2 regions of the Delftia sp. DS1230 genome follow, and region 1 is predicted to be linked to the other one. Evidence: predicted binding sites of a transcription regulator. Region 1 holds the regulator's gene; the other holds the start of a gene.
What was found. Region 1 encodes FNR, which switches genes on or off when oxygen is low (the NO sensors DNR and NnrR bind a similar motif). Its sites were predicted from a motif close to TTGATNNNNATCAA; they were not measured.
Positions count from the first base shown of each region.

Region 2: a site for FNR is predicted at 13,035-13,048, ahead of AAN986_RS01965 (hemerythrin domain-containing protein). Genes of this name have one in related genera too.

Region 1 is NZ_CP157763.1:4,154,629-4,169,238, reverse strand. It holds gene AAN986_RS18790 (CoA transferase) at 1-700, shown strand, start outside; gene AAN986_RS18785 (malonyl-CoA synthase) at 744-2,297, shown strand; gene AAN986_RS18780 (universal stress protein) at 2,406-2,849, opposite strand; gene AAN986_RS18775 (cation-translocating P-type ATPase) at 2,966-5,401, shown strand; gene ccoS (cbb3-type cytochrome oxidase assembly protein CcoS) at 5,404-5,541, shown strand; gene ccoN (cytochrome-c oxidase, cbb3-type subunit I) at 5,605-7,041, shown strand; gene ccoO (cytochrome-c oxidase, cbb3-type subunit II) at 7,061-7,693, shown strand; gene AAN986_RS18755 (cbb3-type cytochrome c oxidase subunit 3) at 7,705-7,842, shown strand; gene ccoP (cytochrome-c oxidase, cbb3-type subunit III) at 7,870-8,787, shown strand; gene ccoG (cytochrome c oxidase accessory protein CcoG) at 8,865-10,319, shown strand; gene AAN986_RS18740 (FixH family protein) at 10,377-10,691, shown strand; gene AAN986_RS18735 (hypothetical protein) at 10,874-11,161, shown strand; gene fnr (fumarate/nitrate reduction transcriptional regulator Fnr) at 11,243-11,962, opposite strand; gene hemN (oxygen-independent coproporphyrinogen III oxidase) at 12,124-13,506, shown strand; gene AAN986_RS18720 (sulfite exporter TauE/SafE family protein) at 13,512-14,237, shown strand; gene AAN986_RS18715 (HD-GYP domain-containing protein) at 14,411-14,610, shown strand, end outside.
Region 2 is NZ_CP157763.1:422,729-437,338, forward strand. It holds gene AAN986_RS01900 (amino acid ABC transporter ATP-binding protein) at 1-583, opposite strand, end outside; gene AAN986_RS01905 (amino acid ABC transporter permease) at 580-1,362, opposite strand; gene AAN986_RS01910 (ABC transporter substrate-binding protein) at 1,428-2,198, opposite strand; gene AAN986_RS01915 (TSUP family transporter) at 2,453-3,211, opposite strand; gene AAN986_RS01920 (NAD(P)-dependent alcohol dehydrogenase) at 3,509-4,537, opposite strand; gene AAN986_RS01925 (LysR family transcriptional regulator) at 4,637-5,560, shown strand; gene AAN986_RS01930 (GMC family oxidoreductase N-terminal domain-containing protein) at 5,557-7,284, opposite strand; gene AAN986_RS01935 (ABC transporter permease) at 7,611-8,741, shown strand; gene AAN986_RS01940 (ATP-binding cassette domain-containing protein) at 8,741-9,544, shown strand; gene AAN986_RS01945 (MlaD family protein) at 9,744-10,706, shown strand; gene AAN986_RS01950 (ABC-type transport auxiliary lipoprotein family protein) at 10,720-11,388, shown strand; gene AAN986_RS01955 (CsbD family protein) at 11,912-12,130, shown strand; gene AAN986_RS01960 (hypothetical protein) at 12,275-12,862, shown strand; gene AAN986_RS01965 (hemerythrin domain-containing protein) at 13,109-13,609, shown strand; gene AAN986_RS01970 (MarC family protein) at 13,653-14,300, opposite strand; gene AAN986_RS01975 (SDR family oxidoreductase) at 14,314-14,610, opposite strand, start outside.

The DNA of each region.
Region 1 (14,610 bases):
GCCCTGCCGCGTGGGCGTGTCCATCGGCGACCTGGGCGCGGGCCTGTACGCGGTCATCGGCACACAGGCGGCCTTGATGCGCCGCTCGCGCACGGGGCAGGGCGAGCGCGTCGATGTCTCCATGCTCGACTGCCAGGTGGCCTTGCTGGAAAACCCCGTGGCCCGCCTGGGCGCGCTGGGCAGCGTGCCGGGGCCTATCGGCACGCGGCATCCCTCCATGGCGCCCTTCGATGTGTTCGCGGCGCAGGACGGCTGGTTCGTCATCGCCGTGGGCAGCGATGCGCTGTTTCGCAAGCTCTGCGGCCTGCTGCAATTGCCCGAACTGGCCGAGGACGCGCGCTTTGCCGGCAACGCGCAGCGGTGCGAGCACCAGGCCGAGCTCAAGGCCGCGCTGCAGGCGCGCCTGCGGGACAGTCCCAGGGCGCATTGGCTGGGGTTGCTCACTGATAATGGCATCCCGGCGGGGGAGTACAACAGCGTGGCTGACATCGTCGAGCACCCCCAGGTGCGCGAGCGCGGCATGCTGGCCCAGGTGCAGACCCCCAGCGGCCAGACGCTGCGCGTGGCGGGCAATCCCTTGCAGGCCTCGCTCGGCCAGCCCCTGGTGCGCAGGCAGCCGCCCGCGCTGGACGCGGACCGCGAGCGCATCCTGCGCGAGCTGTCCGTGGCGCCGCCTTCGCCAATCCATGAACGTGCCTGAGATTTCCCGGTCCCCAGCGGATTCTTCCTTCTTCTTCACAGCCATGACCAACCGCAATCTGTTCGCTGCCTTGCGCGCCGCCTTTCCCCAGGATCTGCAAAAGTGGGCCGTAGAGGCCATAGGCGCTGACGGCGCCAGCCTGTTCTACAGCTGGGCCGACCTGGACCGTGGCAGCGCGCGCATGGCCAACCTGCTGCAGTCGCTGCAGCTGCCGCCCGCCAGCCGCATCGCCGTGCAGGTGGACAAATCGGTGGAAGCGCTGATGCTCTACCTGGCCACGCTGCGCAGCGGCCATGTCTTTCTGCCGCTGAACACCGCCTACCAGGCCGCCGAGATCGAGTACTTCGTGGGCAATGCCGAGCCCGCCGTCGTGGTCTGCACTCCGGCCAATTTCAGCTGGGTGTCCAAGATCGCCTTCACCTCGGGCGTGGCCCATGTCTACACCCTGGGCGACGACCGCAGCGGCACGCTGCTGGAGCGCGCCGCCCACCATGGCGACGAGCAAGAGGTGGTGGAGCGCGGCGAGGACGATCTGGCCGCCATCCTCTACACCAGTGGCACCACGGGCCGCAGCAAGGGGGCGATGCTCACGCACGGCAACATGCTGTCCAACGCCGAGACGCTCAAGGACTACTGGGGCTGGCAGGACGGCGACGTGCTCATCCACGCGCTGCCCATCTTCCATGTGCATGGCCTGTTCGTGGCCATCCATGGCGCGCTGCTCAACGGCAGTCCCATGATCTGGCTGGCCAGGTTCGAACCCGGCACGGTGATCTCGCGCATGCGTGACGCCACCGTCTTCATGGGCGTGCCCACGCTCTATGTGCGCATGCTGGCCGATGCGCGGCTCACGCGCGAGGCGGCGGCCCACATGCGGCTGTTCATCTCGGGCTCGGCACCCATGCTGGTGGAGACGCACCGCGACTGGCAGGAGCGCACCGGCCACGTCATCCTGGAGCGCTACGGCATGAGCGAGACCATCATGCTGACCTCCAACCCCTACCGTGCCGATGACCGCAACGGCGGCCAGTCCGAGCGCCGCGCCGGCACCGTGGGCTTTGCGCTGCCCGGCGTGGGCGTGCGCATCGTGGACGACGCAGGCCAGCCGGTGGCCGTGGGCGAGATCGGCAACATCCAGGTGCGCGGCCCCAATGTGTTCAAGGGCTACTGGCGCATGCCCGAGAAGACGGCTGAGGAGTTCACGGCCGATGGCTGGTTCCGCACGGGCGACGTGGGCAAGCTCGACGAGCGGGGCTATGTCAGCATCGTGGGCCGCAGCAAGGACCTGATCATCTCGGGCGGCTACAACGTCTATCCGGCCGAGATCGAAGGCTTCATCAACGAGCTGCCCGGCGTGGCCGAAAGCGCCCTGGTCGGCGTGCCGCACCCCGACTTCGGCGAGGTGGGCGTGGTGGTGGTGGTGCCGCGTCCTGGCGCTTCGCTCGAGCCCCAGGCGGTGGTCGATGCGCTCAAGGGCCAGCTGGCCAATTTCAAGATTCCCAAGCGCTGCTTCGTGGTGCAGGAGCTGCCGCGCAACACCATGGGCAAGGTGCAGAAGAATCTCCTGCGCGACCAGCACAAGCAGTTGTTCGCCTGAGTGGTCGCCAAGGCGCGGGTCGCGCCCTGGCCTGATTGAAAAAGCAAAAGGCATCGGCGCCGCCGATGCCTTTTTTTGTGCAGCGAAAGCCGAAGCTGCCGCTACCCTTCAGCGCAGTACCAGCACTGGAATGTGGGTGTGCGTGAGCACGTGCTGCGTCTCGCTGCCCAGCAGCAGGCGCTGCAGGCCCTTGCGGCCGTGCGAGGCCATGACGATGAGGTCGCAGTCGCGGCGCTTGGCCACGTCGATCACGCTTTCGGCCACCAGGTCGGACTTGACGATCTCCGTGGTCACGTGGACCTTGAGCGCCTGGCCCTTGGCGTGGATGGCATCCAGCACGGTCTGCGCATTGGCCGTCCACTGGCCTTCGATGCGTTCGATCTGCTTGAGATCCACGGTTTCGCCGCCTTCGAAGTAGCTGCGCGGATAGTGCTGGACCACCTTGACGACGATCACGCTGGCGCCGCACAAGGCGGCAAGGCCCAGGCCGCTGTCCACGGCCTTGTCGGAAAGCTCGGAACCGTCGGTGGCGATCAGGATGCGGTTGTACATGCGTGCTCCTTTCGTGTGTGCTGATGGGTGGGACGAAGTCAGCATAGACCCAACCATGAGTTAACGGTTGATTAATGTCAATACGCTTATCATGCCCCCCGATTACGCTAAGAACCATGCCCCACACCATTGCAGCCCCATCCTGCGAGGCGGCGGTGGCGGCGCCTGATTCAGGTCTCTCGCCCTCGCAGCAGGCCACGGCCCGACTGCTGGATGATCCGCAGGAGTGGAGTTCGTTCGGACGGCCCGCAGGCCCCGCAACTCCCGCCGACCCTTCCAAAGAACCCACCGATTTCCCTGCCTGGGATTCGCACGTCGTTCTGGAGGGCATGCACTGTGCCGCATGCGCGCTGACCATCGAGGATGCGCTGCGGGCCGTGCCCGGGGTGGAGAAGGCCGAAGTCAGCGCAGCCACGCGCCGCGCGCGAGTCACCTGGCGCCACGAGCAGGTGCTTCCATCCCAGTGGATGGAGGCCGTGCGGCGCGCCGGCTACCAGGCGCTTCCTGCGCGCGATGCCTTTGCGCGCGAGCGCCGCCAGGCCGAAAGCCGCCGTGCGCTGTGGCGCTGGCTGGTGGCCGGCTTTTGCATGATGCAGGTGATGATGTATGCGTGGCCCGCCTACGTGGCCCGCCCCGGCGACCTGTCGCAGGAGATGGAGACGCTGCTGCGCTGGGCCTCCTGGGTCATCTCGCTGCCCGTGGTGCTGTTTTGCTGCGGACCCTTTTTCTCCAGCGCGCTGCGCGACATACGCCAGCGCCGCGTGAGCATGGACCTGCCCGTGGCGCTGGGCATGCTGATCACCTTCGTGATCAGCTCGCTGGGCACCTTCGATCCTTCGGGGCCCTTCGGCGAGGAAGTCTTCTACGACTCGCTGACCATGTTCGTCTTCTTCCTGCTGTCCGGCCGCTGGCTGGAGCTGCGGCTGCGCGACCGCACGGCCGGTGCGCTGGAAGCCGTGATGAATCGCCTGCCCGATGCCGTGCTGCGCGAGAACGCGGCCGGCCACTTCGAGCGCGTGGCCACGCGCCGCCTGCGTGCCGGCGACCTGGTGCGCGTGCTCAGCGGCGAGGCCTTCCCGGCCGACGGCACCATCGTGCGCGGCCGCACCCATGCCGACGAAGCCCTGCTCACGGGCGAGTCCACGCCCGTGCTGCGTGCCGAGGGCGACAGCGTCACGGCCGGCAGCTACAACCTGGACGCCGTGGTCGATGTGCGCGTGGACGGCGTGGGGGCCGACACGCGCTTTGCCCAGATCGTGGGCCTGATGGAAAGCGCCTCGCTGCAAAAGCCGCGCCTGGCCCAGCTGGCCGACAAGGTGGCGCGGCCATTCCTGGTCGTGGTGCTGCTGGCCGCGCTGGGCGCTGCCATCTGGTGGTGGCCCACCGATCCCGGCAAGGCCATGATGGTGGCCGTGGCCGTGCTCATCGTCACCTGCCCCTGCGCGCTGTCGCTGGCCACGCCCGTGGCCATGCTCACGGCCGCCGGCACGCTGGCGCGCAGCGGCGTGCTGGTGCGCAACCTGCAGGGCCTGGAAGCGCTGGCCGCCGTGGACACCCTGGTGTTCGACAAGACCGGCACGCTCACACGCGACGGCCTGGCGCTGTCCTCGTTCGAGCCTGCGCGCGGCGAGGATGCCGACGAGGTGCTGGCGCTGGCGGCGCTGCTGGCGCGCCAGTCCATGCACCCGGCCTCGCGCGCCATCGCGCAGGCCGGCGCCCATGCCGCGACGCACTGGAAGCTGGACACCATGCAGGAAGTGGCAGGCATGGGCCTGGACGCCTGGGTGCAGGGCCCGGGCGGACGCCGCCATCTGCGCCTGGGATCGGCCCTGCATGCGGGCGTGGCGGGCGAGCAGCCCGTGCAGGGCGTGTTGCTGGCCGAGCAGACCGAACAGGGCTGGCATACGCTGGCGCGCTTTGTACTCAGCGAGGACGTGCGGCCCGAGGCCGCCGCCGTCGTGCAGGCGCTCGGGAAGCAGGGCATCGCCGTGATGCTGCTGTCCGGCGACCGCGAGGACGCCGCACGCGCCATGGCGGCGCGCGTGGGCATTACCCAGGCCCACGGCGGCTGCAGCCCGCAGGACAAGCTGGAGCGGCTGCAGCAGGCGCAGGCAGCCGGCCACCATGTGGCCATGGTGGGCGACGGCCTCAACGACGGCCCAGTTTTAGCTGGAGCGCATGTCTCTTTTGCTTTTGGTAGAGCAGTGCCGCTGGCACAATCGCGCGCAGATTTCGTTGTTCTGGGCGACAGCCTGGAACTGGTGCTCCAGGCATGTCTGTTGTCGCGCCGCACACTGCAGGTGGTGCGCCAGAACATGGCCTGGGCTGCCGCTTACAACGCGGTGTCGATTCCACTGGCCCTGGCGGGCTTCATGCCTGCCTGGGTGGCCGGCCTGGGAATGGCACTGAGTTCGCTGCTGGTGGTGCTCAACGCCGCGCGCCTTGCGCGCAGCCTTCCACTGGCCTTGACGAATCACACGGGCACGCCTGCTGCGCCCGCAGCGTCCGTCACCATGCCGACGGGCTCCACCGCAACGGTGGGGAGGTTCTGACTATGGACATTCTCTATTTACTGATCCCGCTGTCGGTGGTGCTTGTGCTCGCCATCCTCGCGGCCCTGTGGTGGGCCGTCTATCGAGGGCAATTCGAGAGCGTGGAACAAGAGGGCGAACGCATTCTTCGGGACGATTGACGTGGGTCAACACGCCCGACAGCGAAGAAAGTAACACTTTGATAGCAATCTAAGGGGTGCACGATGGATAGTTCAAATAACAACGCTGTCTATTACGACGATACCGTCGTAAGGCAGTTCTCTATCATGGCCGTCGTCTGGGGAGTGGTGGGCATGGCTGTCGGGGTGTTGATCGCCTCGCAGCTGGCCTGGCCGGAACTCAACTTCGGCATTCCATGGCTGAGCTACGGACGCCTGCGTCCGCTGCACACGAACGCCGTGATCTTTGCCTTTGGCGGATCGGCGCTGTTCGCAACCAGCTACTACGTGGTGCAGCGCACCTGCCAGACGCGGCTGTTCATGCCCAAGCTGGCCAGCCTGACCTTCTGGGGCTGGCAGATCGTCATTCTCGCCGCCGCGATCAGCCTGCCGCTGGGCTACACCCAGGGCAAGGAGTACGCCGAGCTGGAGTGGCCGATCGACCTGCTGATCGCCGTGACCTGGGTCTCGTATGCCATCGTGTTCTTCGGAACCATCGGCATCCGCAAGGTCCGTCACATCTATGTGGCCAACTGGTTCTTCGGCGCCTTCATCATCGCCGTGGCGCTGCTGCACATCGTCAACAGCGCGGCCATTCCGGCCGGCTGGATGAAGAGCTACTCGGCCTACGCCGGCGTGCAGGATGCCATGGTGCAGTGGTGGTACGGCCATAACGCCGTGGGCTTCTTCCTGACCGCAGGCTTCCTGGGCATGATGTATTACTTCATTCCCAAGCAGGCTGGCCGTCCGGTCTACAGCTACCGCCTGTCCATCGTCCACTTCTGGGCGCTGATCTTCACCTACATGTGGGCGGGTCCTCACCACCTGCACTACACCGCGCTGCCCGACTGGACGCAGTCCGTGGGCATGGTGTTCTCGCTGATCCTGCTGGCTCCCAGCTGGGGCGGCATGATCAACGGCGTGATGACGCTGTCGGGCGCATGGCACAAGCTGCGCGACGACCCCATCCTGCGCTTCCTGATCGTGTCGCTGTCGTTCTACGGCATGTCCACGTTCGAGGGTCCGATGATGTCCATCAAGACCGTCAACGCGCTGTCGCACTACACGGACTGGACCGTGGGCCACGTTCACTCGGGCGCCCTCGGATGGGTGGGCCTGATCACCATGGGCTCGCTGTACTACCTGATCCCGCGCCTGTTCGGCAAGACCAAGATGCACTCGGTGGGCGCCATCGAACTGCACTTCTGGATGGCCACCATCGGCATCGTGCTGTACATCGCCGCGATGTGGATCGCCGGTGTGATGCAGGGCCTGATGTGGCGCGCCGTCAATCCCGATGGCACGCTGACCTACACCTTCGTCGAAAGCGTCAAGGCCAGCTATCCGTTCTACGTGATCCGCGTGGCCGGTGGCCTGCTGTACCTGGGCGGCATGCTGGTCATGCTGTGGAACACCTGGAAGACCGCGATCTCCGGCCGTTCCGTGAAGGTGGCCGTGCCTGCCGTCGTGGCCCACGCCTGAGCGTCTAGGAGCATTACTCATGTCCGATCACAACCATAGCGCTCCCAAGAGCTTTTCCCACGAGAAGGTGGAAACCAACAATTTCCTGCTGATCGTGCTGACCCTGCTGGTGGTCGCCGTCGGCGGCCTGGTGGAAATCGTTCCGCTGTTCTTCCAGAAGTCGACCACGGAAGCGGTGGCGGGCCTCAAGCCCTACACGCCGCTGCAGCTGATGGGCCGCGACGTCTATCTGCGTGAGGGCTGCTACAACTGCCACTCGCAGATGATCCGCCCCTTCCGCGCCGAGACCATGCGCTACGGCCACTACTCGGTGGCTGGCGAGTTCGTCTACGACCACCCCTTCCAGTGGGGTTCCAAGCGCACGGGTCCCGACCTGCACCGCGTGGGCGGCAAGTACAGCGACGAATGGCACCGCATCCACCTGAACAACCCGCGCGACGTGGTGCCCGAGTCCAATATGCCTGCCTACTCCTGGCTGGAGAAGAACAAGGTGGATGACACCGTGGTCGCCCAGCACATGAGCGCGCTGCGCAAGGTGGGCGTGCCCTACAGCGACGAGGAAATCAGCGGCGCCGCCGAGCAGGTCAAGGGCAAGACGGAAATGGACGCCGTCATCGCCTACCTGCAGGTGCTGGGCCGTTCGGTCAAGTAAAGGAGAGCGACATGGACATCACCACCATGCGCATCGTGGCCACGCTGGCCTCTCTGGCCTGCTTCATCGGTATCTGGTGGTGGGCGTTCGCCCGCCGCAACCAGGCCCGTTTCGAAGAGGCCGCCCAGCTGCCGTTCGAGCAAGACTGAGTCCCTCCACCAGAACGAGAACTTCCCATGAGCGATTTCGTAAACAACTTCTGGTCGATCTATGTCACGGCGATCACGCTGGGCGGCATCATCGGCTGCCTGCTGCTGCTGTATCTCACCGCACGCAAGAAGGTGGTCCCCTCGGCCGACAACACCACGGGCCACGTCTGGGACGAGGACCTGCGCGAGCTGAACAACCCCATGCCCAAGTGGTGGATGTGGCTGTTCATCATCACCTCGGTGTTCGGCTTCGCCTACCTGGCGGCCTATCCGGGCCTGGGCTCGTTCGCGGGCAAGCTGGGCTGGACGCAGCTGGGCGCCTATGAAAACGAGATGGCCAAGGCCCGCGCGGACCTGGAGCCGCTGTACGCCAAGTTCACGAGCATGAGCACCGAAGACATGGCCAAGGACCCCCAGGCCATGGCCATCGGCGAGCGCCTGTTCATGAACAACTGCGCGCAGTGCCACGGCTCGGATGCACGCGGCGGCAAGAGCTTCCCCAACCTGACCGATGGCGACTGGCTGCATGGCGGCACGCCCGACAAGATCAGGGAAACCATCACGGCGGGCCGCATCGGCATCATGCCGCCCATGGCCGCTGCCGTCGGCACGCCCGATGATGTGCGCAACCTCTCGCACTATGTGCTGAGCCTGTCGGGCAGCCCGCACGACTCGCTCAAGGCTTCGCTGGGCAAGTCCAAGTTCACGGCCTGCGCCGCCTGCCATGGCATGGACGGCAAGGGCAACCAGGCCCTGGGCGCGCCCAACCTGACCGATGACATCTGGCTGCACGGCTGGGGCGAGGCCGCCATCACGGCCATGATCAACAACGGCAAGCACAACGAGATGCCTGCCCAGAAGGACAAGCTGACCGAGGCGCAGATCGCGGTGCTTGCCTCCTATGTCTGGGGCATGTCGCACAAAGACGGCGCAGTCCGTCAATAAGGACAGGGGGCGGCGCTGCGGCGCCGCCTTTTTGCCTTTTGAGTTTTCAGATATTCCAAAAAACCAAGGAACCCACCATGAAGCCCGAGAACGGGGATGATGCCGGGAAGCCTCCCCGCAAAGTCATTCCGATCACGCCTGCCGACCCGGACCCGGGCCAGCTGGTGTCGATGTTCGAGTCCGAGAAGAAGGTCTACCCGCGCTCCATCAGCGGTGTCTTCGCACGCTGGCGATGGGCTCTGGTGTTTCTCACCCAACTGGTTTTCTATGGCCTGCCCTGGCTGGAATGGGGGCAGCGCCAGATGGTGCTGTTCGACCTGGGTGCGCGGCGCTTTTACCTGTTCGGGCTGGTGCTGTACCCGCAGGATTTCATCTACCTGGCGGGCCTGCTGATCATCTCGGCGCTGGCGCTGTTCCTGTTCACGGCCGTGGCCGGTCGCCTGTGGTGCGGCTTTTCCTGCCCGCAGACGGTCTACACCGAAATCTTCATGTGGGTGGAGCGCAAGGTCGAGGGCGACCGCAGCGCGCGCATGCGCCTGGACAAGAACGGCTGGACTTTTGAAAAGCTCTGGAAGAAGTCGCTCAAGCAGTTGCTGTGGATTGCCATTGCCCTGTGGACCGGCTTCACCTTCGTGGGCTACTTCGTGCCCATCCGCGAGCTGGGCGGCGAGCTGCTGGCGCTGCAGGGCAGCTGGCAGGTCTTCTGGGTGCTGTTCTACGGCTTCGCCACCTATGGCAACGCCGGCTACATGCGCGAGCAGGTCTGCAAGTACATGTGCCCCTATGCGCGCTTTCAGAGCGCCATGTTCGACCGCGACACCATGATCGTCAGCTACGACACGGGCCGGGGCGAGCCGCGCGCGCCGCGCACCAAGAAGGTGGACTACAAGGCCCAGGGCCTGGGCGACTGTATCGACTGCAAGATGTGCGTGCAGGTCTGCCCCGTGGGCATCGACATCCGCAACGGCCTGCAGTACGAATGCATAGGCTGCGGTCTGTGCATAGACGCCTGCAATTCCATCATGGACAAGATGGAGTATCCGCGCGGCCTCATCCGGCTGACCACGCAGAACGCCATGGCCGGCCTGTGGCGGCGGGCCCAGGTGCTGCGCCGCATCTTCCGTCCGCGCGTGCTGGTCTACTCGGCCGTGCTGATCGGCCTGAGCATGGCCATGATCGTGAGCCTGGCGCTGCGCCAGTCGGTCAAGGTCGACGTGATACGCGACCGGGCGTCGCTGTCGCGCATCGTCGCGGGCGGCAAGCTGGAAAATGTCTACCGCCTGCAGATCATGAATGCCACCGAGCAGGCCCAGCGCTACCGCATCAGCGCCCATGGCCTCGACGGGCTGGAGCTGGCGTCCGAGCAGGAGGTCGAGGTCGGCCCGGCCGAGACGCGCGGCATTGCGGCGCGGCTGCAGATTCCCTACGGTTCCGCCGAGCCGGGCTCGCACACCGTATTCTTCGATATCGATGCCGTGCATTCAGGCGCGGGACGCGCGTCCGAAAAGGCCGTCTTCCTGGTGCCCCGGTGATATGTCTGGCCGGCGCCGCCCAGGCTGCGCCGGCTGTTTGAAAGAAAGAGGTTATCCATGTCTTCCAGTCCCGCAGTCTCCGCGCCCGCCACGGCCCCTTCGCATCCGGACGCCGGCAAGCCCTGGTGGAAGTTCGCCCATGTCTGGCTCGTGGTGGCCGGCCCGGCCGCCGTCGTGGTGGCCGGCGTGGTCACGGCCGTCATTGCGATCAATGGCGCCGATCCCGTGATCGATCCTGACTATTACCGCAATGGCATCACCATCAACGAGCGTGCCGATGGCGTGCGCGAAGTGCCCAAGAGCCTGGCGCCCGCGGTCACCGGCCGCAACCACGCGGCCACGCCCGCGCAGGACCATCCCACGGACCGCTGAACGCAGGAAAATGCCGTGCACAAGGCCGCAGTCGCGGCCTTTTTTGTATGGTGGATGGCATCTCCAGCATGCGCGAGGGCCAAGGGTTTCCTACAGGCAGTGCAGGGTGCGCAGGGCTTGGCACGGTGCGAGGGCGGCGCGCACAATGAAAGCCACCCCTCGACAGCTCAAGGAGATCGCTGATGTTGGCCCAACGCTGGATGTGGATTGCCTGGCCGGCCTTTCTGGCCGCCGCCGTGATGGAGATGCTGGTATTCGCCTTCGTGGACCCGCTGGAGCTGCACTGGCTCGGCGACCTGGGCTGGTCGCGGCAGGGAATCTACACGCTGGCCTTCTTCGCCTTCTGGGGCGTGACCATGCTGTCCAGCCTCATGACCACCATGCTGGGACGCTCCACGCACGATCTCAACGACGGCGTGGTCTCCGAGCCGGACCCAAATCTGGCCATGCAGGGCCTGGGGCGCGATTGAACCTGCGTGCACTGCAATGGCAATGAACAAGGCCCGCGATCGCGGGCCCTGTTCATTGCCGGTGGGCGGGGCCTTGCGGCCTCACTGGCACTGCTGGCTGTTGACGATGCGCTTGAGCGCGTCCGTGTCCAGGATGCGCAGATGGCGCTGGCGCACCTCGATGATGTTTTCCTCGGCAAACTTCGAGAAGGTGCGGCTCACCGTCTCCAGCTTCAGGCCCAGGTAGCTGCCGATTTCCTCGCGCGTCATGCGCAGCACCAGTTCCGACTTGGAAAAGCCCCGGGCGTGCAGGCGCTGCACCAGGTTGAGCACGAAGGCGGCCAGCCGCTCCTCGGCGCGCATGCTGCCCAGCAGCAGCATCACGCCATGCTCGCGCACGATCTCGCGGCTCATGACCTTGTGCACATGGTTTTGCAGGGCCGTGACCTCGCGCGACAGGTCCTCCAGCTTGTCGAAGGGCATGACGCAGACCTCGGCGTCTTCCAGCGCGACCGCATCGCAGGTGTGGTGGTCGTTGACGATGCCATCCAGGCCGATGATCTCGCCGGCCATCTGAAAGCCCGTGACCTGGTCGCGCCCGTCCTCGGTGGCCACGCAGGTCTTGAAGAAGCCCGTGCGGATGGCGTACAGCGAGGTGAAGGACTCACCGTTGCGAAACAGCAGGCCGCCGCGCTTGACCTTGCGGCGCGTGGCCACGATGTCGTCGATGCGCTGCATCTGCTCGGCATCCAGGCCCATGGGCATGCACAGCTCGCGCAGGTTGCAATTGGAACAGGATGCTTTGATGGTCTGAAGGTTCATGGAGTAAACATCAGCGGCGCAGCAGTGCGCCGGCGGTGACCTCGTGGATGGCGATGAGTTGGATCAAATTGTCGCAGCACTGCCGCGAACAACTCTTGATATGAGTCAAGGACGCGGCCAATGGGCTGCGGCACAGTGGACGACATTAGAGGAAAAAACCCATGACCGCTGTCACCCCAGAGCTGCTGCGTCGCTTCGACGTACCGGGGCCCCGATACACCTCGTTCCCCACGGCCGATCGTTTCGTGGAGGCTTTCGGTGCTGAAGACTATATCCTGGCACTTGAGCACCGCAAATCGAGTACCGCAGCGCGGGCCATGCCTTTGTCGCTGTATGTGCATGTGCCGTTCTGCGAGTCGCTGTGCTATTACTGCGCCTGCAACAAGATCGTGACGCGCCACCACGATCGCGCTGCCGTCTACCTGGACTACCTGGCGCGCGAGATGGCCTTGCACACGGCCCATTGCGGCAAGGGCCAGGCCGTCAGCCAGCTGCACCTGGGCGGCGGCACGCCCACCTTCTTCTCGGACGATGAGCTGCGCACGCTGATGGCCCTGCTGCGCGAGCATTTCAAGCTGGAGCCGGGCGGCGAATACTCCATCGAGGTCGATCCGCGCACCGTCAGCGTCGAACGCCTGGCCGTGCTCAAGGAGCTGGGCTTCAACCGCCTAAGCTTCGGCGTGCAGGACTTCGACGAACAGGTGCAGATCGCCGTGCACCGCGTGCAGCCGGCCGAGCAGGTGTTCGCGCTGGTGGCGGCCGCACGGCAGCTGGGCTTTGCCTCCATCAACGTGGACCTGATCTACGGCCTGCCCAAGCAGACGCCCGAGTCCTTCGAGCGCACGCTGGCCCAGGTCAATGCGCTGCGGCCCGACCGCATCGCGCTCTATGCCTATGCCCACCTGCCCGAGCGCTTCAAGCCGCAGCGGCGCATCGCGGCCGAGGACCTGCCCCAGGGCGCCGACAAGCTGGCCATGCTCTCGCGCTCCATCGCGGCCTTCATGGAGGGCGGCTATGTCTACGTGGGCATGGACCACTTCGCCTTGCCCGAGGACGCGCTGGCCGTGGCCAAGCGCCAGGGCCGGCTGCATCGCAACTTCCAGGGCTACAGCACCCAGCCCGACTGCGACCTGATTGCGCTGGGCGTGTCGGCCATCGGCAAGGTGGGGGCCAGCTACAGCCAGAACGCCAAGACGCTGGAGGAGTACTACGACGCCATCGACGCCGGCCACCTGCCCGTGGTGCGCGGCCTGGCACTGTCGCGCGATGATCTGGTGCGGCGCGCCGTCATCATGGCCATCATGTGCCAGGGCGCCGTGCTGTTCGAGCCCATGGAGCAGGCCTGGCTGCTGGGCTTTCGCGAGTACTTCGCCCCCGAGCTGGCGGCGCTTCAGGACCTGCAGGCCAAGGGGCTGGTGCAGATCAGCGACGAGGGATTCCAGGTCACGCCCATGGGCTGGTACTTCGTGCGTGGCGTGGCCATGCTGTTTGACCGATATCTGCAGGCCGACAAGAACCGGGCGCGGTTTTCGAGGATCATCTAGGCCCCATGCTGTTGTCGCTGCTCTGGACCGCTTTGATCATGGGGCTCGTCGGCGGGCCCCATTGCCTTGCCATGTGCGCCGCGCCCTGCGGCGTGGTCACGGGCGGGGCGGGGCAGGGCACGGTACAGGGTGGTGGGCAGGTGGTCGCCGTCCATGGACTGCAAAGCCGGCTGTGGCTGCGCACGGCGCTGTTCCATGGCGGGCGGCTGGCCGGCTATGCCAGCCTGGGCGCTGCCTCGGCGCTGGCCATGGAAAGCCTGTCCTGGCTCACCAGCCAGACCACGGCGCTGCAGCCGTTCTGGACGCTGACCCATGTCGCCGTGATGGCCTGGGGCCTGGCCATGATGGTGCAGGCCCGCCAGCCCGCCTGGCTGGAGTCTGCGGGCCGCGCCGCCTGGCGGCGCGTGCAGCCCTGGGTGTCCGCCCCTGGCGGCACGCTGGCGGCGGGCTATGCCTGGGCGCTCATGCCCTGCGGACTGCTGTATTCGGCCGTGCTGGTCGCCGCGCTCAGCGGTGGCCCCTTGCAGGGCGCATCGGCCATGGCGGCCTTTGGCGTGGGCAGCGGGCTGTGGCTGGTGGCCGGCCCCTGGCTGTGGCGGCTGGGCCGCCAGCGCCTGAACGGCCTGCGTGCCGAATGGGGCACGCGGCTGGCCGGCCTGATGCTGGTGGGCGTGGCCGTGTGGGCGCTGTGGATGGACCTGATCTACAAGCCCAGTCTCTGGTGCCGATGAACAACAGCGGGGGACAGACTTGGTCCTGAGGGTCGCGGATTGCCTGCAAGGCCCTCAGAACTGGAGATAATGCCCGAATCATCGGCTTACATTTGCCGATTCCTTCAGCCTCGGGGCCGTTGCCGCGCGTGAACCATTCCGTCCTCATCGATATCCGAGACCTCCGTCCGGGCATGTTTGTCCAGCTCGATGTTGGATGGCTGAACCATCCCTTTCCGGTCAGCAGCTTCAAGATCACCTCCAGCGCACAGATCCAGACCCTGAAATCCCTGGGCCTGGAGGCGGTGCGCTGCGTTCCGCACAAAAGCGACGCCTGGCCGGCCGAGGTGCGCACTCCGCCGCCGCAGCCGCTGCCCGCTGTGGCGGCCGCCGC
Region 2 (14,610 bases), 2.5 Mb from region 1:
GTGCCAGCTCGCGCATCACGTCCAGCACCTCCTGCACCATCTCCGGGTCCAGCGCGCTGGTGGGCTCGTCGAACAGCATCACCTGCGGCTCCATGGCCAGGGCACGGGCAATGGCCACGCGCTGCTGCTGGCCGCCCGACAGCTGCCAGGGGTACTTGTGGGCGTGGGCCTGCATGCCCACGCGCTCCAGCAGGGCCATGGCCTTGGCATTGGCCTGGGCGCGCGGCGTTTTGTGGATGCGGCGCGGCGCCAGGGTCACGTTGTCCAGCACCGTCATGTGGCCGAACAGGTTGAACTGCTGGAACACCATGCCCACTTCGCAGCGCTGCTTTTGCAGCGTGGCTTCGTTGTCGGTGACTTCGACGCCGTCGATGGTGATGCGCCCGCCATCATGCGGCTCCAGCCGGTTGATGGCGCGCAGCAGCGTGGACTTGCCCGAGCCCGAGGCGCCGATGATCACCGTCACTTCGCCCGTGCAGAACTGCGTGGAAACGCCCTTGAGCACCTGGTGGCTGCCGAAGGACTTGGTGACCTTGTCGGCCACGATGTAGGGCATGCCCCGTGCCAGCTTGTCGGCGCTCATTTGTGGCGGCCCTCCACGTCGAAGCGGTACTCCACGGCAGCCGTGACCTGGGTCACCAGCGTGGTCAGCACCAGGTAGGTCACGCCCACGGTGACCAGGGTCTCCACGGGCTGGAAGGTGGCCGACTGGATGCGGTTGCCCACATTGGTCAGCTCCACCACGCCGATGGCGTACGCCAGCGACGAATCCTTGAGCAGGGCCACGAAGTTGCTCACCAGCGGCGGCAGCGAGATCTTGAAGGCCTGCGGGAACACCACGTCCATGAAGACGCGGCTGCGCGGCAGGCCCAGCGCGCGTGCGGCCTCGGCCTGGCCGCGCGGCACGGCCTGCAGGCCGGCACGCACGGCTTCGGCGTTGTAGGCGCCCACGTTCAGCGCCAGCGCAATGCAGGCGGCGGCGAAGTCAGGCAGGTTCAGGCCCGGGATCAGCACCGGCAGCGCGAAGTAGATGAACAGGATCTGCACCAGCAGCGGCGTGCCGCGGATCGCCCAGACGTAAAAGCCTGCAGCCCAGCGCAGGGCGGCCGTGCGCGAGGTGCGCGCCAGCGCGGCGGCGATGCCCAGCACCAGGCCGGCGGCGCCGCTGGCCAGCGTCAGGTACAGCGTGGTGCGCGCGCCATCGGCGAAGGTGTCGGCATTGGAGCCTATGGGCTCGGGCAGCAGGGACAGCAACTGCCCCAGCAGCGAAACCACGAGCACCATCAGCAGCAGGGCCGTGACCAGGGTGGCGTTGCTGCGCTGCGAGCGGCTCCAGTGGGCGGGCCAGAGGACGGTAAGCATAGGTGGGCTAGAAACAAAAAGGCGCCCTGCAAGTGGGCGCCGGTCGGGCAGATCTGCCCGGGGCCTCAGTCAGGGCAGCGGATGTCTTCGTGGAAATATTTCTGCGACAGCTTGGCGTAGCTGCCGTCGGCCAGGGCTTCCTTGAAGGCCTTGTTCCAGGCGTCGGCCAGCGACTTGTTGTCCTTGGCCACGGCGGCGGCGATGCGCTCGACCAGCAGCATCTCGCCCTGCTTGAGCTGGGCATTGGGGTTCTTCTGCTGCAGTTCCTTGGCAATGAAGCGCTCGGTCACCCAGGCGTCCACCCGCTTGGACAGCAGCGCATTGCGCGCGGCCTCGTTCGTGGGGAAGTTGACCAGGCGCTTGATGCCGGTCACGTTCTTCTCCATGTACTGCAGATAGGTGGAGCCGGTCTGCACCGACACCGTCTTGCCCGCCAGGTCCTTGGCCGAACGGATGGCCGGGTCCAGCGACATCACGATGCCGCCCGAGCAGTAGTGGGGCTGGGTGAAGGTCACGGCCTTCTCGCGCTCGGGCGTGATGCCGTGCGAGGAAATCACCAGATCCCAGCGGTCCTGCTGCAGGCCGGTCAGCAGGGCGTCGAAGCTGATGGTCTTCCACTCGTACTTCACGCCCATCTTGCCGGCCAGCATCTGTGCCAGCTCGACCTCGAACCCGGTCAGCTGCTTGCCCTCGAAATGGGCAAAGGGCGCGTAATAGCCTTCGGTGGCCAGGCGCAACGTGCCTTCCTTCTGGATGGCGTCGAAGGGGCGGGCCTGAACGCCTGCGGCGGTCCACAGGGCCAGCGCGGCGGCGGCGATGACGGTAATGCGTTTCATGGAAGCTCCAGGAGGGCTGTCGCTCAGGACCTGACCCCGGCGCCGCAAGATGGGGAAAGCGCCAACGCACGGATCGGTGCATGGCCATGGACGGCGGGGCCGATTGCGTGGCTGCGCGGCGGGTCGGGTGCAGCCGCTGGCAGGGGTGCGACATGCACCTGCCACCGCAGCTCAAGGCGAAAAGTCGGCAATTATAGAAGGTTGCCGTCGCCGATGCCGATGGCAGGTGTTGTGGATGCCGCTGGCCTGCGTGCTCAGGCGATGAAGGCGTCGTAGCCGGTCTTGAGGATCAGCAGGCTCACCACGCCGATGAAGATGCCCCGCACGAAGCCCGTTCCATGGCGCAGGGCCATGTGCGTGCCCAGCATGGCGCCCAGCACATTGGCCACTGCCATGGGGACGGCCAGGTGCCACCAGATATGGCCCTTGAGCGTGAACAGCGCCAGCGCCGCCAGGTTGGTGGCCATGTTCAGCAGCTTGGCCGAGGCCGATGCGTTCAGGAAGTCATAGCCCATCAGCCGCACGAACAGGAACACGAAGAAGCTGCCCGTGCCGGGGCCGAAGAACCCGTCGTAGAAGCCGATGGCCAGGCCGATGGCGCAGGCGATCAGCGTCTCGGCGCGGCCCGAATAGCGCGGCGTGTGGTTGCGGCCCATGTCCTTGCGCACCAGCGTATAGACCAGCACGCCCAGCAGCACCAGCGGCAGCAACTGGCGCAGGAAGTCGGGGGAGATCTGCGTGACGGCCCAGGCCCCCGCAAAGGAGCCCGCCATGCCCACGCAGGCGGCCGGCATCATCGCGCGCCAGGGCAATTGCACCTTGCGGCCGTACTGCCAGGTGGACATGGCCGTGCCCCAGACGGAGGCGCTCTTGTTGGTGCCCAGCAGGGTGGCCGGTGGTGCGGTGGGGAAGGTGGCGAACAGCGCGGGCAGCAGGATGAGGCCTCCGCCGCCCACGATGGCGTCCACGAAGCCGGCCAGCATCGAGGCCAGCGAGACGATGATCCATTCCATAGGGCGGCGATTGTCGCACCGCCACGGTGCCGCATCAGGCTGGCCGCAGGCATAAAAAAAGCGCCGGACTTGCCGGCGCTCTGGGAAATGCATCTTGGGATGCTATTTATGAATGTTGATCTGGTTGTGTACGAGTTGTCTCCTCGGCCCCTCTTGTGCAGCACTGTGGTACCGCGAGAGTGGATGGACTTTAATGGCCGCACCTGGGTGGTGCATCGGGGATTTCCCGCAGTTGCCGCGAAAGTGCGGGATTGCACCAGCAAGGGGCTGGGACGACGATTGCCGGTTGCCGGACGTTCAGCGCATGCGCAGCACCAGCTTGCCGAAAGCACCCCGCTCCAGATGCTCCAGGGCTGCCGGCAGATCGGCCAGCGCGTATTCGCTGTCGATCACAGGTTGCAGCTTCAGCCAGTCCACGGCACGCACCAGATCCTGCAGCGCACGCCGGTGTGCCACGCCGATGCCCTGAACGGTGGCGCGCCCCAGCAGCAGCGGATAGACCGAGCCGCGCAGCTCGTCGCCCTGCAGATTGCCGATCACCGACACGCGGCCTCCCTGTGCCAGGGCCGATAGCGAGCGGCCGAAGTTATCCCCCCCGGCCAGTTCCAGCACATGGTCGGCGCCGCGTCCTCCCGTGAGGGCGCGCACCTCGGCGGCCCAGTCCGGCGTGCGGTGGCGGTGGATGCCGTGGTCTGCACCCAGCTGCGCAGCCCGCGCCAGCTTGTCGTCGCTGCCCGAAACCACCACCACGCGCGCACCCTGGGCATGGGCGATCTGCATGGCGAACAGCGCCACGCCGCCCGTGCCCATGATGACCACGGTGTCCCCGGGCCGCGTGGGCGCGGACTCGGCCAGCGCGAACCAGGCGGTTGCGCCCGCGCACGTCAGGGTGCTGGCCTGCGCAAAGTCCAGCTGACGGGGCGCGGCGACCAGGTTGTCTTCGCCCAGCACCACGTATTCCGACAGCATGCCCGGCCCGGGCGAGCCCAGCGGCAGGCTGGTGCGCGGCTGCACGCCGTCCTGCCAGCCGCAGAAGAAGGTGCTGATCACGGCGTCGCCAACCGCGAACTCCGCGACGCCCGGGCCGATGGCGACCACCTCGCCAGCCATGTCCGAGCCGGGCACCAGGGGCAGGGCCGGCCCCATGCCCATGCCGTCGCGCAGGACCAGCAGATCGCGGTAGTTCAGCGATGCCGCATGCACGCGCACCAGTACCTGGCCCTGCCCGGGCTCGGGAATGGGAACTTGCACCAGCTGCAGGTTTTCATGGCCCAGGGCGGGCAGTTGCCATTGCTGCATGAATGGGGAAGACGCAGGCACGGTCATGGAAGGCGGTCCTTTCGAGGCAGATATCAAACAGGACTTCAGTCTATTGATTCCTCCATAATTGCATTGATTCAATTGAGGCTATGGTTTGTAGAATTTATGGAACCAATTGCAAATGACAGGCTGGCAGGCGTCAGCGCTTTCGTCGCCTCGGCCGAGGCTGGCAGCTTCGCCCAGGCGGCCGAGCGCCTGGGCCTTACGCGCTCGGCTGTTGGCAAGGCCGTGGCGCGGCTGGAAGAGCGCCTGGGCGCGCGGCTGTTCGTGCGCACCACGCGCAGCCTGGGGCTGACCGAGGACGGCCAGATGTTCTACGAGCGCTGCGCGCAGGCGCTGGAGGACCTGGATGCCGCCCGGCACATGCTGGAAGCCGGGCGGCGGGAAGTGGTGGGCCGGCTGCGCATCAGCGCACCCGTGGTCTTCGGCCGCCACCACGTGGCTCCCTTGCTGCTGGAGCTGGCGCAGCTGCATCCGCGCCTGCGCATCGAGGCCAGCTTCACCGACCGCCAGCTGGACTTCGCCGATGACGGCATCGACCTGGCCATACGCAGCGGGGAACTGTCTGACAGCGACTGGCTGGTTGCGCGGCGCCTTGGCATGCAAACCATGGTGCTGTGCGCATCACCCGCCTATCTGCAGGTCCATGGCGCGCCGCGCAGCGTGGCCGACCTGGCCGGGCATCGCTGTATTGCCTATATGCGCAGCGGCCGCGCCGCCCCCTGGGGGCTGGCCGGTGAGGATGGATCGCTGGCCGCGCCCGTGCTGGAACCGGCGCTGGGCTTTGACGACATAGAAACCATCGCCACGGCCACGCTGCAGGGCGCGGGCCTGGCCCACATGCCGCTGTGGCGGGTGCGCAGTGCGCTGGACAGCGGGGCGCTGGTGCGCCTGCTGCCCGACGTGCCGGCCGCGCGCATTCCCCTGCATGTGCTGTGGCCGCGCACGCGCTTTCTGCCCTACCGGCTGCGCGTGACCATCGATGCGCTGCTGGCGGCGATTCCGCCGCTGCTGCAGGAGCAGTCCTAGGCGGCCAGCGCAACGGCCGGTTCCGTGCTCTGCCGTGCCGGCTCCTGGCCCCGGCCCTGCCTGTCCGCAAGAATCCAGCCGGCGGCCTTCTCCGCCATCATCAGCGTCGGGCTGTTGGTGTTGCCGCTGGTGATGCGCGGCATGGCGCCTGCATCGATCACGCGCAGGCCCTGTACGCCGCGCACGCGCAGGCGGCTGTCGAGCACGGCCATGGGGTCGTCGGCACGGCCCATTCGCGTGGTTCCCACGGGGTGGAAGATGGTGGTGGCAATGTCGCCGGCCAGGCGGGCCAGGTCCTCGTCGCTCTGGTATTGCACGCCGGGCTTCCATTCCTCGGGGGCAAAGCGCGCCAGCGCGCTCTGGCTGACGATGCGCCGCGTCACGCGCAGGCTGTCGGCGGCCACCTGCCGGTCCTCGGGCGTGGACAGGTAGTGCGGCGCAATGGCAGGCGCCTGGCGGAAGTCCCCGCTGCGGATGCGTACCGTGCCCCGGCTGGTGGGGTTGAGGTTGCAGACGCTGGCCGTGAAGGCTGGAAAACCGTGCAGCGGCTCGCCGAAGGCGTCCAGCGACAGCGGCTGCACGTGGTACTGGATATTGGGGTGCGCCTGCTGCGGGCTGCTGCGCGTGAAGGCGCCCAGCTGCGAGGGCGCCATGCTCATGGGGCCGCTGCGGCGCAGCAGGTACTCCAGGCCGATGCCGGCCTTGCCCCACAGCGAATTGGCCATGGTGTTGAGCGTGCGCGCCCCCTTGATCTTGTAGACCGAGCGGATCTGCAGATGGTCCTGCAGGTTCTCGCCCACGCCGGGCAGGTCGTGGCGCACGGCGATGCCGTGGCCTTGCAGCAGCGCCCCCGGGCCTATGCCCGACAGCTGCAGGATCTGCGGGGAGTTGACGGCGCCCGCGCACAGCAGGACCTCCTGGCTGGCCTGCACATCGACCATTTCCGAGCCGGTCCAGACCTGGGCGCCGCTGCAGCGCAGGCCGCCGGCGGGCAACGGCTCGAACAGCAGCCGGCTGACCTGGGCATGGGTCCACAGCTCGAAGTTGGGGCGGCCATAGCAGGTGGGCCGCAGGAAGGCCTTGGCGGTGTTCCAGCGCAGGCCGCCCTTTTGGTTGACCTCGAAGTAGCCCACCCCCTCGTTGCTGCCGCCGTTGAAGTCCTCGGTGGCCGGAATGCCGGCCTGCTGGGCGGCTTCGGCAAAGGCGTCCAGGATGTCCCAGCGCAGGCGCTGCCGCTCCACGCGCCATTCGCCGCTGCCGCCTGTGCCCGTGCCGCCGTGCAGGGCGCGAAAGCGCGAATCGGCGTTGCCCCCGGCGTCCAGCCGCCAATGGCTTTCATGCTGGCGAAAGGCCGGCAGCACCTGGTCCCAGCGCCAGGCGTCGTCGCCGGTCAGCTCGGCCCAGCCGTCGTAGTCGCGGGCCTGGCCGCGCATGTAGATCATGCCGTTGATGCTGGAGCAGCCGCCCAGCGTCTTGCCGCGCGGATAGCGCAGGCTGCGGCCGTTGAGCCCTTCGTCGGGTTCGGTCTGGTACAGCCAGTCGGTGCGCGGATTGCCGATGCAGTACAGGTAGCCCACGGGGATGTGGATCCAGTGGTAGTCGTCCTTGGCGCCCGCCTCGATCAGCAGCACGCGGCTGCGGCCGTCGCGCGAGAGCCTGTTGGCCAGGAGGGCGCCTGCCGTGCCGGCGCCGATGACGATGTAGTCGAAGGTGGTATTGCTCATGGAGATGGGCGGGCGTCCGCTGCGGGCCGGAACGTCCTTGGGAGCCGGGGTTGGTGCTTCGGCCCATTGTGCGGACGGCATGCGCACTGTCGAGAGGGAAAGCGCGCTGGACTCCTTTTTTCGCAGCAGCGCATGCAGCAGCGATGGCGGTCCCGCTGGTTTTTTGATAAAAATTGCACGCGTAGGGCAAAGCCGTCGCGCACACGGCGTTGCGGGGCAATCTGCGGGCCGCGCCGCTCGGTTATCCTGCGGTCTTGGCGGGCGTGTCACCGTGCCTGCCCACGCGCCTCGGCCTCGCCTTCGCAACCCCCAAGGACTTCCTGCACTTGTCTGCCCTCAACAATCCCCCCCAATGCAGCCTGCGCCGTGACAACGACGGCCAATGGGCGTTGCTGACCGGCTCCTGGGGCGCGGCCGAGCTGGGCCGGCGGGCGCAATGGCGCAGGCTGCGTGCACAGCTGGCCGACGCCAAGGGCGATGACCTGGGCTGGAACCTGCAAGGGCTGGACTGGCTGGACCACGTGGGCGCGCAACTGCTGTGGAACCACTGGGGCCGTCGCCTGCCCGCGCGCCTGGCGGCCAGCGACGCGCAGCGCGCCATGCTCGACCGCGTGGCCCGTTTTTCCAAGGAGCCTGCACCGCCGGCCCCGCGCCTGAGCCTGCTGGAGCACATCGACAGCCTGGGCTGCCTGGTCATCAACGCCTGTGGCCATTTCGCACAGCTGACGCGGCTCATCGGCCAGTTGCTGATCGACCTGGTGCGCTTTGCGCGTGCCCCGCACCGGGGGCCCTGGCGCGACATTTCCGGCCACCTCTACTCCATGGGCGCCACGGCCCTGCCCATCACGGCCCTGGTGGGCTTTCTGATCGGCGTGGTGCTGGCCTACCTGATGGCGCTGCAGCTGCGCCAGTTCGGGGCGGAATCCTTCATCGTCAACATCCTGGGCATCTCGCTGATCCGCGAGCTGGGCCCGCTGCTGGCGGCCATCTTGGTGGCGGGCCGCACGGGCTCGGCCATCACCGCCCAGATCGGCGTGATGCGCGTCACCGAAGAGCTGGACGCCATGCAGGTCATGGGCATACCGCACGGCTTTCGCCTGGTGCTGCCGCGTGCGCTGGCGCTGGCCATTGCCATGCCGCTGGTCTCGCTGTGGACCACGCTGGCCGCGCTGGCCGGCGGCATGCTGGCCGCCGACCTGACCATGGGCGTCACGGGCGCCTACTTTGCCGAGGCGCTGCCTGCCGCCGTGAAGATCGGCAACCTCTGGATCGCCATGGGCAAGTCCGTGGTCTTCGGCGCCCTCATCGCCCTGATCGGCTGCCACTGGGGCCTGCGCGTGGAGCCCAATACGCAGAGCCTGGGCAAGGGCACGACGGCCTCGGTGGTGTCGGCCATCACCATGGTCATCGTGGTGGATGCGATCTTCGCAATCCTTTTCAAAGATGTCGGAATCTGATGGCCATGGACACCGAAACCTCCTCCACGCCCGCAGCCGACGAGCCCATCGTGCGCATCGCCGGGCTGTGGAGCGTGTTCGGCGAAGGCGAGAACGCCTTTGCCGTGCACCAGGACCTGGACCTGGATGTGCAGCGCGGCGAGATGCTGTCCATCGTCGGCGGCTCGGGCACGGGCAAGACCGTGCTGCTGCGCCAGATGCTGGGGCTGCTGGAGCCCACCAAGGGCCGTGTCGAAGTGCTGGGCCGCCCGGCCAGCGAAATGGGCCGCGAGGGCGCTGCCAGCCGCGTGGGCATGCTGTTCCAGCACGGGGCGCTGTACTCGGCCTTCAGCGTGCTGGACAACGTGGCCTTCGCGCTGCGCGAGCAGGGCACGCTGCCCGACGAACTGGTGCGCGACGCGGCCCTGGTCAAGCTGCAGATGGTGGGCCTCAAGCCCGAGCATGCCTCGCGCATGCCGGCCGATCTCTCGGGCGGCATGATCAAGCGCGTGGCGCTGGCGCGGGCGCTGATCATGGACCCGCCCCTGCTGCTGCTCGACGAGCCCACGGCCGGCCTGGACCCCACCAGCTCCGACGAATTCTGCGAACTGCTGCGCGAGCTGCGTGCCGAGCTGGGCCTGACCGTCATCATGGTCACGCACGATCTGGACACGCTGTTCGCACTGTCCTCGCGCGTGGCCGTGCTGGCCGAGAAGAAGGTGCTGGTCAGCGGCCCGCCGCGCGAGGTGGCCGAGTTCAAGCATCCGTTCATCGAGCATTTCTTCCAGGGCGAGCGCGGCAGGCGCGCGATGAGCACGGTATGAGAAGCCCCCCTGAGTCGCTTCGCGCCTTCCCCCCTCTCGCTTTGCGGGGGGGGACGACACCCTCGCGGCGGGGCGGCCCTTGCCCGGTGTCCCTCGCCTTCGGGCACGCCGGTTTTGAAGGCCTCGCCCTGAGTTGTGAATTGTCTGGGGGCCGCGGCCCCATGCCTTGTTTGCTGGGCTAACGTTATGGACCATTGATATGGAAAACAAATCACATGCCATGGCGGCCGGCATTTTCGTGCTGGTCGTGGCGGCCCTGCTGGCGGGGCTGGCGATCTGGCTGACGCGCGATACGCGGCAGTACAACGAGTACGAGCTGTCCACCAAGGATGGCATCAGCGGCCTGCAGGCCCAGGCGGCCGTGCGCTACAAGGGCGTGGCCGTGGGCAAGGTCACGCGGATCGGGTTCGATCCGCAGACCAATGGCAATGTGCTGATCCGCATCGCCATCGGTGTGAACACGCCCATCACGCCCACCACGTTCGCCGTGCTGGGCTACCAGGGCGTCACGGGCCTGGCCCATGTGCAGCTCGATGATGCGGACCAGCCCCAGCCCCAACTGCCCCCGGGCCCCAGCGGCCTGCCGCGCCTGCCGCTGCGCTCTTCGCCGTTGAGCATGCTGGCCGACCAGGGGCAGGTGCTGCTGGAGCGCGCCGATGAAATCTCGCGCCGCCTCAGCGACATGCTGGACACCGACAACCAAAAGCGCGTGAGCCAGGCGCTGGAGAACATTGCGGCCGCTGCCGCAGGCGTGCAGCAGCTCACGCAGAACCTGGACCGCACGCTGTCCACCCAGGTGCCGCAGCTCGCCGCCGACGCCCACAACACCCTGCAGTCGCTGGAGAAGGCCAGCAACGGAGCCGCCGCCGTGGCGTCCGAGCTGCAGCAGACCGTGCGCCGCGTGAACGCGCAGGACGGGCCGCTGGAGCAGATCGCCCAGAGCACGCGCGCACTGACCCGCATGGCCGATTCGCTGGGCCGCAGCACGGTGCCGCACGCCAACCGAGCGGCCGATGATGTCTCGCGCGCCGCGCGCCAGATGGGCACGGCGGCCAGCCGCTTCAGCGACAACCCGCAGGCCGTGATCTACGGGCCGGGCCAGGCCCGTCCGGGGCCGGGCGAGCCCGGCTTCGTCGCCCCGTCTGCAGCCACCCAGCCCTGACCGAGGAACCCGCATGTCCCCATCTCGCAAGACCGCCGTGGCCAGCGCTGGACTGGCCGCCGCCCTGATCCTGCTGGCCGGCTGCTCGGCCCTGCCGCAGCCCCCCGCCCAGCCCGCGCGCTATGACTTCGGCCTGGCGCCGCTGTCCACGCCCGCGCAGTCCGCCACATCCGCAGCCCCGCAGGCACGCACGCCGCTGGCGCTGGCCGATGTGGAGGCCCCCGCCCTGTCCGACGGCAGCACGGCCATGTTCTACCGCCTGGCCTATGCCAACGGCCAGGAACTGCGCCCCTACCAGCTGGCGCGCTGGAGCCAGCCTCCTGCACTGCTGCTGCAGCAGCGCCTGCGCAGCCAGCTGGGCCTGCAGCGCCCCGTGCTGGCCAGCAGCGAAAGCGTGGCCCAGCCGCGCCTGCAAGGCGCCGTGCCCACGCTGCTGCGCGTGGACATCGAAGAGTTCAGCCAGGTCTTTGACGCGCCCGGCTCCAGTGCCGGCGTGGTGCGCCTGCGCGCCACCCTGGTCGAGCAAAGCGGTGCCGTGGACCGCCTGCTCGGACAGAAGGTGTTCGAGGTGCGCAGTCCTGCAGCTTCGGGCGATGCGGCGGGCGGCGCCCAGGCCCTGGCCAAGGCCACGGATGCGGCCATTGCGCAGATCGATGCGTGGCTGGGGCAGCAGGGGCACTGAGCTGCTGCTGGATTTCCAGCCCATCCATTCTCTTGAGAACGGCTGGTGGGTGCATTGCATCCGCTGGCCGTTTTTTGTTTTCGGCAACTGGCTCTGCAAGCAAGTGGACTTTTTCTGCCCCTGCCGGATGGTTGCTTTTCGAGGCCGGGTCTCGGCCCGGCAGCCGACTGCCCTTTTCTTGATTCGCCAAGAAAGGTCAGATCACGAAGCAAGCCTGTCCTTCGGCAGGCTTGCAACCCCGCAACCGCCACGGCGCAGGTGCGGACATACGGGGAAAAGGCTGGGTACTCAGGGCAGGGGCGGGCCGCGCCTGACCCAGCGCTTCCCGCGCGTCCGTCAGGGGCTGTAGTCCCGATCCCACCGTCTCGGCTGCCCCTGGGACGACCGTCAACACTAGGTCCAGACTACGGCGCGCGGCGCGCAGGTTTTTTACAGTGAAACCGTCGCTGATGCAGATCGCGGCTTTGAAAAAACAAGGCCTGATTGCACGGCACGACTTCAACATCACTGAAAGGAACAAGCCATGAATGAAGACCGCATCAAGGGCAACTGGAAGCAATTCACCGGCAAGATCCGTGAGCAATGGGGCAAGCTCACCGATGACGATCTGGACGTGATCGCCGGCAAGCGCGAGCAATTCCTGGGCAAGCTGCAGGAGCGCCAGGGCCTGGCCCGCGACGCTGCCGAAAAGCAGCTGACCGACTGGCAAAAGCGCAACCCCGACTTCCGCTTCGAAGACTGACGAGGGTGGACCCCGCGGGTGGCGGATGCCCTGGCCGGCGCCACCACCCGCTCCCCGACAGCCAGCGTGCCTGAGGGCACGCACCAATGGCCCGCCGCCGCAGGCACCAAGGGCCGGTTCAGTACAAATACAAGGAGTTCCATCATGCAAACACCGCAACGCTTTCGCCACATGCTGTCCGCCGTCGCCCTGGGCCTGATGGCCTCCGGCGCCATGGCCATGACCAATGCCGAGCACACGGCCGCCAAGAACCAGATCGAGGCCGACTACAAGGCTGCCAAGGAACAGTGCAAGCCGCTCAAGGACAACGCCAAGGACGTCTGCGAGAAGCAGGCCAAGGGCCAGGAAAACGTCGCCAAGGCTGAACTGGAATCGCGCCGCAATCCTTCGCCCAAGAACAGCGAAAAGGCACTCAAGGCCAAGGCTGATGCGGACTACGACATCGCCAAGGAAAAGTGCGATGACCTCAAGGGCGACGCCAAGGACGTCTGCGTGAAGGATGCCAAGGCTGCCCATGTGCGTGCCGTCGAAGCCGCCAAGGTGAACAAGGCCCAGGCCGAACCTGCCGCCAACTCTGCCGCCAAGGCCGCTAACGTGGCCGAGACCCGCAAGGACGCTGCCGAGGAAACCCGCGAAGCCGACTACAAGGCTGCCAAGGCCCGTTGCGACACCATGAGCGGTGACGCCAAGGATGCCTGCGTGGCGGATGCCAAGCGTAAATATGGACAGTAAGCTCCCCCTGAGCGGCTGACGCCGCTTCCCCCTCTCTACCCGCTTCGCGGGGGAGGGGTACGACGCCCTCGCCGCGAGGCGGCTCTTGCTTGGCGTCCCTGATGTTGGGGCGCGCCAGTTTTATCCGCCTTGACCAAGCCCCGCTCGCGGGGCTTTGCTGTTTTCGGGTTGGCTGATGTGGGTCAAACGGGTTGGGCGGTGCTGTTCCTAAGCTGCAGTCTTTCATGATGAAGGCAGGAGAAGCATATGGCCGTGCTGGAATGGAGCGGAGCGCTGGCATTGGAATTGCCGGCCATGGACGAGGTGCACCAGGAGTTCGTGCTGCTGCTGGCCGAGGTGGAGGCGGCCGATGATGCGCAGCTGTGCGTGCGCTGGGATGAGTTGATCGCGCATACGCAAGTGCACTTCGACCAGGAAGACCGCTGGATGCAGTCCACGCGGTTCACCAGCACCAACTGCCACAGCCTGCAGCACAAGGTGGTGCTGCAGGTGATGCGCGAGGGGGCGGCCAAGGCGGCAGCGGGGGATCTGGCCGTGATCCGCAGCATGGCGGGCGAGCTGGCGGCCTGGTTCGTGCACCATGCGCAGACCATGGATGCGGCGCTGGCCCTGCATCTGCGCAGCGCGGGCTTCGATCCCGCCACGGGCTCCCTGGCGCACCCTGAGGCCTTGCCCGAGCAGCCCATCACGGGCTGCGGCGGTGCCTGCGACGGCAGCGCCGACCGCGCGCGGGCCGTGCCGGCCTGAACCGATCTGCGCCGGCAGTAAGGCCACCAGTCAGCCAGCCCGCTCAGGGCACGATCGCGGGCGATGCCAGGATGGGGAAGATCTTCACCAGCCCGCCCGCCATCACCTCCACGGCCAGGGCCGCGAGGATCAGGCCCATGAGGCGCGTCATCACGTTGATGCCGGTCTTGCCCAGCACGCGCGCAATCGGGTCGGCCAGCGAAAAGCAGACCATCACTACCAGGGCCACCACCACGCCATAGCCCACCAGCGCCAGGTGCTGCCAGATGGTGCGTGCCTGGTCGGCATAGATCACCACGGTGGACATGGAGGCCGGCCCTGTCAGCAGCGGAATCGTCAGCGGCACCACGGCAATGCTGTTGCCCATGGCGGCCTTTTCCGCGCCTGCCGCCAGCGTGGGCGCGTTGGGCCGTTCCTCGGCCGGGCGGGCGTTGAGCATGTTCATCGCGCTGATCAGCAGCAGCAGGCCGCCGCCCACCTGGAAGCTCTGCAGCGAGATGTTGAAGAAGTCCAGCACCTGCAGCCCGATGATGGCGCAGGCCGCGATCACGCAGAACGAGGCCAGCGCCGCCGTGCGAATGGTCTGCTGGCGCTGCTGGGCGCTGAATCCCTCGGTGTAGTGGATGAAGAAGGGGACGATGGCCAGCGGGTTGATGATGGCCACCAAAGTGATCAGCGGTTTGAGGTCCATGGTTGCCTTGGAGCTAGAGGTTGCCGCCCGAGATATCGACCAGGCTGCCCGTGGTGTAGTGCGAGCCGTCGGACATCAGCCAGAGGATGGCGTCGGCCACCTCCTCGGCCCTGCCGCCGCGCTGCATGGGCACGTTGGGCGCCAGGCGCTCGACGCGGTCGGGCTGTCCGCCGCTGGCGTGGATGTCGGTCTCTATCAAGCCGGGCCGCACGGCGTTCACGCGTATGCCCTGGGCGGCGACTTCCTTGGACAGGCCCAGCGTCATCACGTCCAACGCGCCCTTGGCGGCCGCATAGTCCACGTACTGGCC